2 regions of the Sinomonas sp. genome follow, and region 2 is predicted to be linked to the other one. Evidence: riboswitches for the same ligand, from Rfam matches in the RefSeq annotation. Region 2 holds a riboswitch; the other holds the start of a gene.
What was found. Region 2 has a riboswitch for fluoride ahead of glnA (type I glutamate--ammonia ligase). Riboswitches for the same ligand answer to the same signal wherever they lie in the genome.
Positions count from the first base shown of each region.

Region 1: linked by a shared signal. The riboswitch ahead of V7053_RS11700 (respiratory chain complex I subunit 1 family protein) and the one ahead of glnA (type I glutamate--ammonia ligase) in region 2 are both predicted to bind fluoride.

Region 1 covers NZ_DAIUJO010000066.1:112-5,942, reverse strand. Annotated here, with positions in the region: gene V7053_RS11710 (proton-conducting transporter transmembrane domain-containing protein) at 1-1,408, opposite strand, end outside; gene V7053_RS11705 (hypothetical protein) at 1,410-2,120, opposite strand; gene V7053_RS11700 (respiratory chain complex I subunit 1 family protein) at 2,123-3,079, opposite strand; fluoride riboswitch at 3,165-3,237, opposite strand; gene V7053_RS11695 (MutS-related protein) at 3,519-5,126, shown strand; partial or broken gene V7053_RS11690 (hypothetical protein) at 5,123-5,831, shown strand, end outside.
Region 2 covers NZ_DAIUJO010000074.1:8,644-14,474, reverse strand. Annotated here, with positions in the region: gene V7053_RS12620 (fluoride efflux transporter FluC) at 1-379, shown strand, start outside; gene crcB (fluoride efflux transporter CrcB) at 376-747, shown strand; gene V7053_RS12610 (MFS transporter) at 795-2,012, shown strand; gene V7053_RS12605 (hypothetical protein) at 2,009-2,452, shown strand; gene V7053_RS12600 (phosphatase PAP2 family protein) at 2,477-3,214, opposite strand; fluoride riboswitch at 3,359-3,448, shown strand; gene glnA (type I glutamate--ammonia ligase) at 3,575-4,999, shown strand; gene V7053_RS12590 (hypothetical protein) at 5,477-5,635, shown strand.

The DNA.
Region 1 (5,831 bases), on a different contig from region 2:
CGGCCAGGGCGGCCGCCACGGGCACCACCATGGCGGGGCCGGGCTCCCCGGGGGCGGGGGAGGGGATGGCCGATGCCGGGCGGAAGAGCGCGTCCGTCGTCGCTGCCGCCAGGCCGAAGAAGGCCAGGGTGAGCAGGACGACCAGGAGGACAGCGGCCGCATTGCCCGGGTCCTGCAGGCCGCCGGCGACGATGAGGAACTCGCTGCGGAAGATCCCGAAGGGCGGGGCCGCCGACAGGGCCAGCACCGCGGCCAGGAACAGCGGCCCGCTCCAGGGCAGGACCCGGGCGGCGTCACGGATCCGGTCGAGGTCCTTCGTCCCGTAGACGCGCACGATCGCCCCGGCACCCATGAACGCCGCGCCCTTGGCCGCGGCATGGGCGAGCACATGGAGCAGCACGCCGGACAGGGCCAGAGGGGCCCCGAAGCTCAGCCCGACTGCGAGGATGCCCATGTGCTCGATGCTGGAGTAGGCCAGCATCCGCTTCAGGTTCCCCTGCTGCAGCAGGTACAGGGCCGCCAGCAGCAGCGAGGCGAGTCCGAAGACGGCCAGGACCTGGGCGGGCCACCCGGCCCCCAGCGTCCCGGCAGCGATCTGGTAGTAGCGCACGATCGCGTAGAAGCTGGTGGCCAGCAGGGCACCGGACAGGAGCGCCGAGACCGGCGTCGGAGCCTCCGAATGGGCGTCGGGCAGCCAGGTGTGCACCGGGAAGAGCCCGACCTTGGTCCCGTACCCCACCACGGCCAGGACGAAGGCCAGCTGCACGGGGGTGGCGGGCAGGCTGCGGGCGGCCCGCAGGAGCGGGTCGAAGGCCAGGTCGTACGACGGGCCCAGGGGCTGGGAGCCGGCGTAGTACATGACGATGGTCGCCAGCAGCGCTATCCCCAGGCCCGAGGAGGCGATCAGCACGTACTTCCAGGCCGCCTCGGTCGCCCCCTCGGTGTTGTCGATGGCCACGAGCAGGGCCGAGACGACTGTGGTGACCTCCACCGCGACCCACAGCAGGGCCAGCCCGTCGACCAGGGGCGCGCAGAGCATCGACCACGCGAAGACGTTCAGGCCGATGTGGTAGCGGCGGCTGTACGCGGCGAAGGCCGCCAGCTCCTCGCCGCCGGCCGCCCGGGCGGCCCGGGCCTCCGCGGCCAGATACCCCGAGGAGTAGAGGGCGGTGGCCGCGTAGAGGAAGGCCGTGGCCAGGAGGAAGACCACCGAGAGCGCATCGGCGCGCAGGAACCCGCCGACGCGAACCGGCCCCGCCGCGGCCGCGGGCACCAGGGCCAGGGCCAGGGCCAGCGACACGGCCCCGGCCCCGGCCGTCACCGCCGCGCTGACGCGGTGCGGGGCGAGCAGCGGCACCGCTGCCGCCAGCAGCGGCACGCCCATCAGCAGGATCACGGCAGCGCCCATCTCAGCCCCTCAGCCTGTCCAGCATCTCGGTCGAGAGGGACCTCGTGCGCCGGTGGTGCAGGCGCATGAGCACCCCGAACACGACCACCGCCACCAGCAGGTCGAACAGGAACGCGACCTCCAGAATCAGCGGCAGGCCCGCAGCCACCACCAGGCTCACCATCGACACCCCGTTCTCCAGGGAGAAGAAGCCGATGGCCTGGCTCACCACGTCGCGCCGGAGGATCATCAGCACGAAGGAGACCAGCACCACCGCGAAGGCCAGGCTCAGGGCCGACACGGGGAGCACGTCCGAGGCGATGCCCAGCGAGCCGACCGTGAAGAACCCGAAGGCCGCCACGACGATCGAGACCACGACCTCGCTCGCGACCCCCAGCGCACCGCTGCCGGCGATCTCCGTGCGCGCGTCGCGCAGCAGCCGCAGCACCACCAGCGGCACCACGAACGCCTTCAGCGCCAGCGACAGCCCGGCCAGGACGTAGAGCTCCGGGATGCCCCGCCCGGCCGCCACCGCGGCCGCGAGCAGGCTCACCGCCACCGACTGCCCCGCGTAGAGCCGCACCTGCGCCCGCAGCAGGGCAGCCCGCAGCATCCCGAACTCGAGCAGGAGCACCACGACAGCGATCGCGTTCGCCACCCCCTCGAACACCGGCGGCGCGGCCACGCCCGAGGCCTGGAACGGGACCTGCTGGAACAGGGCCTGGAGCGGCATCCTCACCCACCTCCGAGGTAGAGGGTGAACACTGCGAGGACGACCAGCAGGAACGCCGCGGCGACGAATTCGGTGATCTTGAACAGGCGCAGCTTCGCGAAGGTGCTGTCGATGAGTGCCACCGCGGCGCCCAGCACCAGTGCCTTCGCGGCCAGCGCGACCACGGCGACCGCCACCGCACCTGCACTGGTGTCCGAGGCCAGCCCCCAAGGGGCGACGAACACGTTCAGGAAGATCACGTACAGGACCAGCTGCTTCACCTGGGACCCCCACCTCAGCAGGGCCAGGTACGGGCCGGAGTGCTCGAACGGGCGGGCCTCCTCGATCATCCCCAGCTCGGTGGTCCCGGTGTGGGTCTCGATCGGGATGCGCCCGGTCTCGAACAGGATCACCATGAACAGGGCGGCCGAGGCGAGCAGGTGCGCAGGGCGGACGATCTGGGCGGGACCGCTGGCCACGGTGGCGGCGAGCACGTAGGGAAGGTCCGTGGAGGTCAGCAGGGCCACGGTGAAGACCACCATCAGCACCACGGGCTCGGTGATCGCCCCGAAGGCCTTCGCCCTGCTCGAGCCGAGCTGGGCGTAGGCGCTCCCCGTCCCCGCGGCCGCGGCGGCGACCATGAAGCTGGCCAGGGCGAGGATGAACCCGCCGCCGAGGATGTCCCCCATGCTGCCCAGCGGAAGCGCGTAGCTGGTCAGCACCGGGATCAGCAGCGGGACCGTCAGGTAGCAGGAGAACGCCAGGAAGGGCGCCAGGAGGAAGAGGAAGCCCGCCCCGTGCGGCGCCAGCGACTCCTTGGCGAACAGCTTGGCCAGGTCGAAGTAGGGCTGGAGGACCCGCGGGCCCCGGCGCCCCTGGAAGCGCGCCTCGATCTGCGCGATCGCCCCGGAGAGCCCCGGCGCCCCGAGGGCAACGGTGAGGACCTGCAGGGCCTGGATCAGGGGCAGCGGCAGCGTCATCGCGACAGCCCCCGGGGCCCGGTCCCGGGCGGAAACGGGCGAGCTCTAGCCATGGGATTCCTCCTGCAGCGCATGCCTGTGCCTCGCGGTCACAGGGGCTATCAGCATCGCTGCGGTTCGGGCCCAGGGCCCCGGCGAGCTCCATCGCCGTGCCGCCCAGTAGACCATGCCCGTTCTGGACCGGTCAATGAGCCGCAGTGCCTCCCTGTGGAATGCCGCTCAGCCTCACCCCGCGGATCCCCGGACCTCCCCTGAGCACGGGGGAGCAGCCGCTCGTCCCTGCCCTCGCAGAAGGCGCCGGCCGCAATCCGCCTCTGGCGTCGCGCACGCCCCCTGCTACAATCCAATCGGGCGATGGACCTCGCCCCGGCCGCCGGAGCGGCCGAGACCGCCGCACGGCTTATGGGTCCTTCCGATTCCGAGGGAAGGACCGCCCGCGGTGAAGACCCCATCCTCCTCCCGACCGGCCGCCGGTGCGACGGAGCCTGCCATCCCTCCCGTGCCCGAGGGAGAGGCCGAGAGCAGCCTCCTCTTCGCGACGCATTCACCCAGGCCGCCGACGGTACCGGACGGGTCCGCGTTCCTCGAGGACCTGCACCTCGGGCACATCATCGACGCGGTCCTGGCCGGGAGGGCGCAGTACGACCTCAGAGGATCCTTCCTGGCCCCCCTGGGCGACGAGGACGCCGTCGCGTACCGGCACGAGGTCTTCAGGGACCTGGAAGAACCGGGCCTGCGCAGGGGCGTGGAGTCCTTCGCCGCCTCCATGCGCTCGGTGCGCTCCGCCCTGGAGCAGGCAGGCAAGCTCCACTACCGGCGGCAGCGCCAAGCCTGGTCCCTGGACGCGGCGGTGCTCTACACGGACGCCGTCCTCGCCCTGGCCCGCACCCTGGAGGCCGGACCGAGGTCGAGGGCGCTGACGGGCTTCTCCGCCCGGCTCGCCGACTACGCCGGATCCGCCGGCTTCGCCGCGCTGCGCGAGGAGGGCCGGTCGGTCCGCGAGGGCCTGGGCCGGGTCCGGTACCTGCTGCAGATCAAGGGCCCCACCGTCACCGTGCGCGCCTACGCCGGGGAGGAGGACTACAACGCCCGGGTCCGGGACACCTTCGCCCGCTTCGAGCAGCCCGAGGACGCCGAGCACGTGGAGCAGCGGTCCTCGTCCGTGGACATGGACCACGTCGAGGCGCAGGTCCTGGACATGGTCGCGGGCCTGTTCCCGGACGAGTTCGCCAACCTCGATGCCTTCACCGCGACCTACGAGCGCTTCATCGCGCCCCTGCTGGCACAGTTCGACCGGGATGCCCAGTTCTACCTGGCCTGGCTCGAGCACACCGAGGCCCTGGCCCGGGACGGCCTGCCCTTCTGCTACCCGGACGTGGGCCGGGAATCCAAGGAGGTGCACGTGCAGGACGCGTTCGACCTGGCCTTGGCACACGGCGCCCGGGGCGCGGACCCGCCCCGGGCGATCGTGCTGAACCCCATCGACCTGGACGACGGCGAGCGGATCATGGTCGTCGCCGGCCCGAACCAGGGCGGGAAGACGACCTACGCCAGGGCCTTCGGGCAGCTGCACTTCCTGGGCGCCCTCGGCCTGACCGTCCCCGCCCGCCGGGCACAGCTGTTCCTGCCCGACGCCGTGTACACGCACTTCGAACGCGGCGAGTCCCACACCGACACGGTCGGCAAGCTCCACGAGGAGCTCCTGGACGTGCGCGCCACCCTCGCCGCCGCCACCGGGGACAGCGTGATCGTGCTGAACGAGATCTTCACCTCCACCTCCCTCGAGGACGCCGTCTACCTCGGCTCCAGAGTCATCGAGCGCATCGACGCGCTCGGGGCCCTGTGCGTGTGCGTGACCTTCGTGGAGGAGCTCGCCGACGCCAGCGAGGCCACCGTGAGCATCTCCACCCGCGCCGACCCCGACGACCCTACGGCCAGGACCTTCGAATTCGTCCGCCGCCGGCCCGACGGGCTCGCCCACGCCGTGGCCCTGGCCCGCAGGCACCGGCTCGACTACGAGACCCTCCGGGGGAGGCTGACGCGATGAAGACCCACCTGCTCCATCCCGAGCGCAGCCACTTCCGTCCCCGCGAGAAGCTCCAGCCGCTCGAGCGCGACCTGGCCGTTGACCTCGAACTCGGCCCCATCCTGGACGCCATGGCCGACGGGGACGACTTCGTGCGCGCCGTCTCCCGCACCATCCTGCTCTCGGCCCCCTGCGACCCTGACGTCCTCGTGCACCGGCAGCGGGTCCTGGCGGACTTCCTGTCCGCGCCGGGCCTCGCCCGGGACCTCTACCGGCTCGCCGTCGAGGCCCTCGAGGCGGACCGGCACGTCTACCGCAGCATCTTCGAACGCTACCCCGACGGCATCATCAGACGCTCGACCCAGTCCCTCCAGCTGCAGTTCGACAGGCTGCGGCACCTGCGGGCCATGGCCGACGCCAACAGCGGAGCTGTCCGCTCGCCCGCCCTGCGGGACTTCTTCGACACCATCCGCGCCCAGCTGGACGAGGAATTCTTCGACGATGCTGCCGCGCACCTGAAGCACCTGAAGCCCTACGGCACCACCCTGGCCAGCGCCCGCCTGGCCCAGGGCCTCAAGGGCGCCGACTACACCCTCCGCGCCCCCGGCCCGCCCGAGCCCTGGTGGCGCCGGCTGCTCGCGTACCTGGGCCTGACGGTGGACCCGTTCACCTTCCGCATCCCGGACCGGGACGAAGGCGGGCACCGGGCACTGTCCGAGCTGAAGG
Region 2 (5,831 bases):
CGTCGTCCTGGGCGGCCTCGCCGGCGCCCTGGCCCGGTACGGGCTCGGGCTCGCCCTGCCCGCACCCGGAGGCTGGCCGCTGCCCACCCTGGTCATCAACCTGGCCGGGGCCGCCGCCCTCGGAATCCTGCTCGAGGCACTCGCCCGCCGCGGCCCGGACCAGGGCGGCCTGCGGGTGGCACGGCTGCTGGCCGGGACCGGGTTCCTGGGCGCCTTCACGACCTACAGCACCTTCGCCGTGGACGCCGACCGCCTCCTCGCCGCCGGACGGACTGCCGCAGGCATCGGGTACCTCGCCGCGACCCTGCTAGGAGGCGCCGCAGCGGCCGCACTGGGGATCTGGGCCGCCGCCTACCACCACGCCAGGAGCACGCGATGACTCCCCTGACAGTTGCCCTGCTCGGCCTCGCGGGCGGCCTGGGGGCCGCCGCACGCTTCATCCTCGACGGACTCATCCGGGCCCGGGTCCGCACGGCCCTGCCCGTGGGGACCATCCTGATCAACATCAGCGGCTCGTTCCTGCTCGGCCTCATCGCCGGCGCCACCCTCCGCGGGGCGCCCCCCGAACTGCAGGCCATCGCCGGAACCGGCTTCCTCGGCGGCTACACCACTTTCAGCACCGCCAGCGTCGAGACCATCCGCCTCATCCAGGCCAACAGGCCCGCCACCGCCGCCCTGAACGCGCTCGGAACCCTCGCCGCAGCCGTGCTCGCGGCAACAGCCGGAATGCTCCTCGCCGCACCCTGAACCAGGCGCGCCGCGCCGCCGGACACCAGCCGAAAGGACGACGACCAATGGCCAAGCCGACCACAACGGAGCGAGGCGGATGGCTGAACCGGGGCATCCTCGGCGTCGGCGCCGCCTCGTTCTTCAGCGACTCCGGCCACGAGATGGCGACCTCCCTGCTCCCATCCTTCCTCGGCTCAACCCTCCACGCAGGGCCCGCCGCCCTCGGGGCCATCGAAGGAGTCTCCGACGCCCTCACCGGGCTGAGCAAGCTCGCCGGCGGCCCCCTCTCGAACGAGCCCTCGCGCCGGGCAAGAGTCGCCTCGGGCGGCTACCTCCTCACCGCCCTCGCCACCGCCGCGATCGGCCTGGCCACCGCCGTATGGCAGGTCGCCGTCCTGCGCGGCCTCGCCTGGGCCTCCCGCGGCGTCCGGTCACCGGCCCGGGACACCCTGCTGGCCTCCATCGCCCCCCGCACCGCCTACGGGCGCGCAGCAGGGGTCGAACGCGCCGGGGACAACGCCGGGGCCGTCCTCGGACCGCTCCTGGCCGCCGCCCTCGTCGGGCTCCTCGGGGTGCGCACCGCGATCGTGCTCTCCTTCATCCCCAGCATCTTCGCCGTCGCTGCGATCGCCCTCGCCGCCCGCCAGGCCAGAAGGGCCCTCCAAGCCCCCGCAGCGCGCAGGACGCTCAGCTTCAACCTCGGCGAACTGGCCCGCACGGGCGCCGCCAAGGCACTGCTCCCGGTCTCCTGCTTCGAACTCGGCAACCTCGCCACCACCCTGCTCATCCTCCGCGCCACCGGGCTGATCGAAGGCGGCGGCCTCGCCCCGGCCGCCGCCGTCTCCCTGGCCATCGTCCTCTACTCCCTGCACAACGCCGTCGCCGCCCTCGCCGCGCTGGCCGGGGGGCACCTCGTGGACCGCATCAGCGCCCGAAGCGTGTTCGCCGCCGGCGCGGCCGCCTACGTCCTCGCGTACGCGCTCTTCGCCCTCGGGCCCGCCGGCTGGGCGGCGCCGCTGGTCGCATTCATCCTCGCGGGCGTCGGCATCGGACTCGCCGAGACCGCAGAGACCGCCTCGGTCGCCATCGCCCTCCCGGACCGGCTCCGCGGCAACGGCTACGGCATCCTCGGCCTCGTCCAGTCCGCAGGCGACCTCGGCGCCACCCTCGTCGCCGGAGTGCTCTGGGCCGCCCTCGGACCGACCACCGCCTTCGCCTACGCCGCTGCATGGATGCTCGCCTCCGTCCTGCTCGCACCGGCCCTCCGGCCCGGGCGCCCATGACCGCCGCTGCGCCGCTGGCCGGCGGGGCCGCCGCGGCTTCCGTCCTCGCCGGCCAGATGCCGCAGGATGACGCGCGCTCCTACCTGCTGCTCGCGGCCGGAGCGCTGGGAGGGGCGGTCCTGCGGATCCTCATCCAGCGCGCACTCCCGCCCGACGCTGCCGCGGCCCGCATCTGGCTGACGGAACTCCTCGGCGCCTTCGCCCTCGGCGTCGTCTTCGGACTGCCCGTGTACCTCGCAAGCGTTCCCTCGGCCATATCCCTCAGCCTGCTCGGCGGCTCCCTGACCTCCTATGCCGGGGCCAGCGCCACCATCCGGCTGCTCGCCCCCGGCACCGGAATCCCGGCCCCGGTCCCGGCCCTCGGGCACTTCGCCGCGACCGTCGCCACCGCCTCAGCCGCAGTCGCGCTCGTCGCCGCGGCCCGGACGCTCATCGTCTAGGGCGGCCGGTCCGCCTGCGACCGGTCAGAGGGACTCGAGGCGTGCCACGAAGGGCAGGCGGAGCACGACCGGAGCCACGAACCGGTTCCAGAGCCCGCACCACAGGACGACCCCCGCGACGGAGGCAGGGAACGGGGCAACCACATCAGTCGGGTAGTGGACGCCCAAGTACAGCCGGGAGAGCGCCACGAGGACAGAGAACCCCATCCCGGCCACGAGGACCCACCGGCCCCACCGCCTGTGACGGAAGAGGAAGAACAGCGCGAGCGTGAGCGAGACCGCGAAGCACACGTGACCGCTCGGGAAGCTGTTCGGGTCCATGGCCGTCGAGAGCGGATCCGCGAGCAGGGCCGGGTCGGGACGCGGACGGTCCACCGAGTACTTGAAGACAAGGCTGGACACCCAGCCGAATCCCGTGGTCGAGACCACGGCAAGGGCATCGACAGGGGTCCTGCGGGCGAACCAGAGGACGCCCAGCAGCACCACCAGGATCACGGCCGCGCCCTTCGGGCCGAGGATCTGCTCCACGGCAAGCGAGAGCACGCCGAGCCAGCCCACATGCCCGGTGCTCATGGACTGCACGACGGTCAGCTCGGCTCCCGTGAAGGCAGGGGCCTTGGCCACGAAGCCCAAGACCAGCACAGCGAGGCCCAGCACGAGCGGGACGAGGATCCAGTGGCGCGGGCTCGGGAGGATGGCCAGGCGGCTGCGCCGGGACTGCGCGGCGCGCCGTCCCGGGGACGCGAACTCGGAGGATGTCATGGGCACATCCTGTCCAGAGGACTCTAAGACTTCTCTAAGGAGAATCCCCCGCAGGGGCAGGCATCGCAGCCCGACCGTCCTCGGGAGACGGGTCGTGGCCGACGCTCCCGTCACAGTGTGCCCGCAGGAGGATCGGCATGTAGCGTCGGTGACGGCGATGGATCCCGCCTGCGCTGCCGTGCCACCCAGGACGTCTGTGCGAACCGCCTCCGGGCTGATGGTTCCTGCCTTTGCCCGCGAAGGCAGTCGAGCCGTCCCCTCCCTCTGACGACGGCCCCGCGGCCGCCCTCCCCGGCGGCGCCCTCGCGGGCACGTCCGGACGGGGATCCAGCCCCGTCCCAGCATGATCAAAGGAGAGAGATGTTCAAGAACGCGGAAGAAGCACTCAAGTTCATCAAGGACGAAGACGTCAAGTTCGTCGATATCCGCTTCACCGACCTGCCCGGCGTCCAGCAGCACTTCAACATCCCGGCCAAGACGGCCGACGAGGAGTTCTTCGTCCATGGGGCCGCGTTCGACGGCTCCTCGATCCGCGGCTTCCAGGGCATCGCCGAGTCGGACATGCAGCTCATCCCGGACGTGACGACCGCGTTCGTGGACCCATTCCGCGTCGAGAAGACCCTCGCCCTGAACTTCTCCATCGTCAACCCGCGCACGGGAGAGCCCTACCACCGCGACCCGCGCGGCGTGGCCGAGCGTGCCGAGGCCTACCTCGCCTCGACGGGGATCGCCGACACCGCGTTCTTCGCGCCCGAGGCCGAGTTCTTCGTCTTCGACAACGTCCAGTTCGAGTCCTCCCCGCAGGGATCCTTCTACAAGGTCGACTCCATCGAGGCCCCCTGGAACTCCGGCCGCGAGGAGGAGGGCGGCAACCTCGGGAACAAGACGCCGTTCAAGGGCGGCTACTTCCCCGTGGCCCCGGTCGACCACCAGGCCGACCTGCGCGATGCCATGTGCCTCGCCCTCGACGCCGCGGGCCTCGAGGTCGAGCGCTCGCACCACGAGGTCGGCGCCGCCGGCCAGGCGGAGATCAACTACCGCTTCAACACCCTCGTCCGCGCGGCCGACGACCTGCAGAAGTTCAAGTACATCATCAAGAACACCGCGCTCGAGTGGGGCAAGGCGGTCACGTTCATGCCGAAGCCGATCTTCGGCGACAACGGCTCCGGCATGCACTGCCACCAGTCGCTGTGGAACGGCAGCGAGCCGCTCTTCTACGACGAGAAGGGCTACGCGAACCTCTCGGACCTCGCCCGCTGGTACATCGGCGGCCTGCTCAAGCACGCCTCCGCGGTCCTCGCGTTCACGAACCCGACGGTGAACTCCTACAAGCGCCTCGTGAAAGGCTTCGAGGCGCCGGTCAACATGGTGTACTCGCAGGGCAACCGCTCGGCCGGCATCCGCATCCCGATCACGGGCTCGAACCCGAAGGCCAAGCGCATCGAGTTCCGCGCGCCGGACCCCTCGTCCAACCCGTACCTCGCGTTCGCCGCGCAGCTCATGGCGGGCATCGACGGCATCCGCAACCGCATCGAGCCGCCGGCCCCGATCGACAAGGACCTCTACGAGCTCCCCGTCGAGGAGGCCCGCGACATCCCCAAGGCTCCGGGCTCGCTCGAGGAGGCCCTCGAGGCGCTCGAGGCGGACAACGAGTTCCTCCAGGCCGGCGGGGTCTTCACCCAGGACCTCATCGACACGTGGATCGCGTACAAGCGCGAGAAGGAGATCGCCCCGCTGTCGCTGCGCCCGAACCCCTACGAGTTCGAGCTCTACTTCGGGGTCTGAGGTCCCCCGAAACGGGGGCGTAGCCGGTGGCCTCGAGGTGGATTGGGCGGCCGGCGCGGCCGAGGCCCGGCTTCAAGGGCTGCGGCCGGGAGCTGTACGCGTACGCCTCCGGTGTCCGAACCCGCAGAGTGGCTCCCCCTCCCATGGCAACGGTCTGGGGACCGTCGGGCCGGCCCCGGCTGTGATCCGTCTGAGACCGTAGCTCATCTGGTTCCGGGCCGCCGTTCTCACGGCGCCCCGCCCAGACGAGCGGCAGCAGTGGTTGCGGCGTATCGGACAAGTTGGAGCCCGCAGGGCCAGAAGCGGCAGCGGCCCGAGCGCCATGCCTGGGATGCTCCTTGAGCAGGTCCACCCCCTCGAACATCCCCGGGGCGGCGATCCAGGGGTCTGGATCTCCCGCAGTCCCGGGCCGCGCCTCTTTCACTCCACGTCCGCCTACGCTTGTCGAATCGGATCCGAGCCGAGGGAAGAGACGAGATGAGCACTCATCGCGATGAACAACATCAAGCCACCGGAGAAGACTCGCGTGGCACGACCCTGCCGACGGGAAAGGACGGGGTGCGCTTGGGCTTCCGAAAGGACGACTCGACCTTCGAACCGGAGGAAGACCCGGACCAGCCAGCCGAACAGGACTGAGCATTCCCGCCCTGTGCCTCCTGCGCAGCGATTGAGGACTTCCGCCCAATCGACGACATCAGATACTGCCCTCGGAGTGGCGACGCCCCCTCTCGTTCAGCACGCACATGAGGGCTGGCAGCGCGCCACGCGCGCCGAGCGGAACTACCTGCGCGGGACGAGCCGGGACTGCGAAGGTCCCACTGCGACAGCCGAC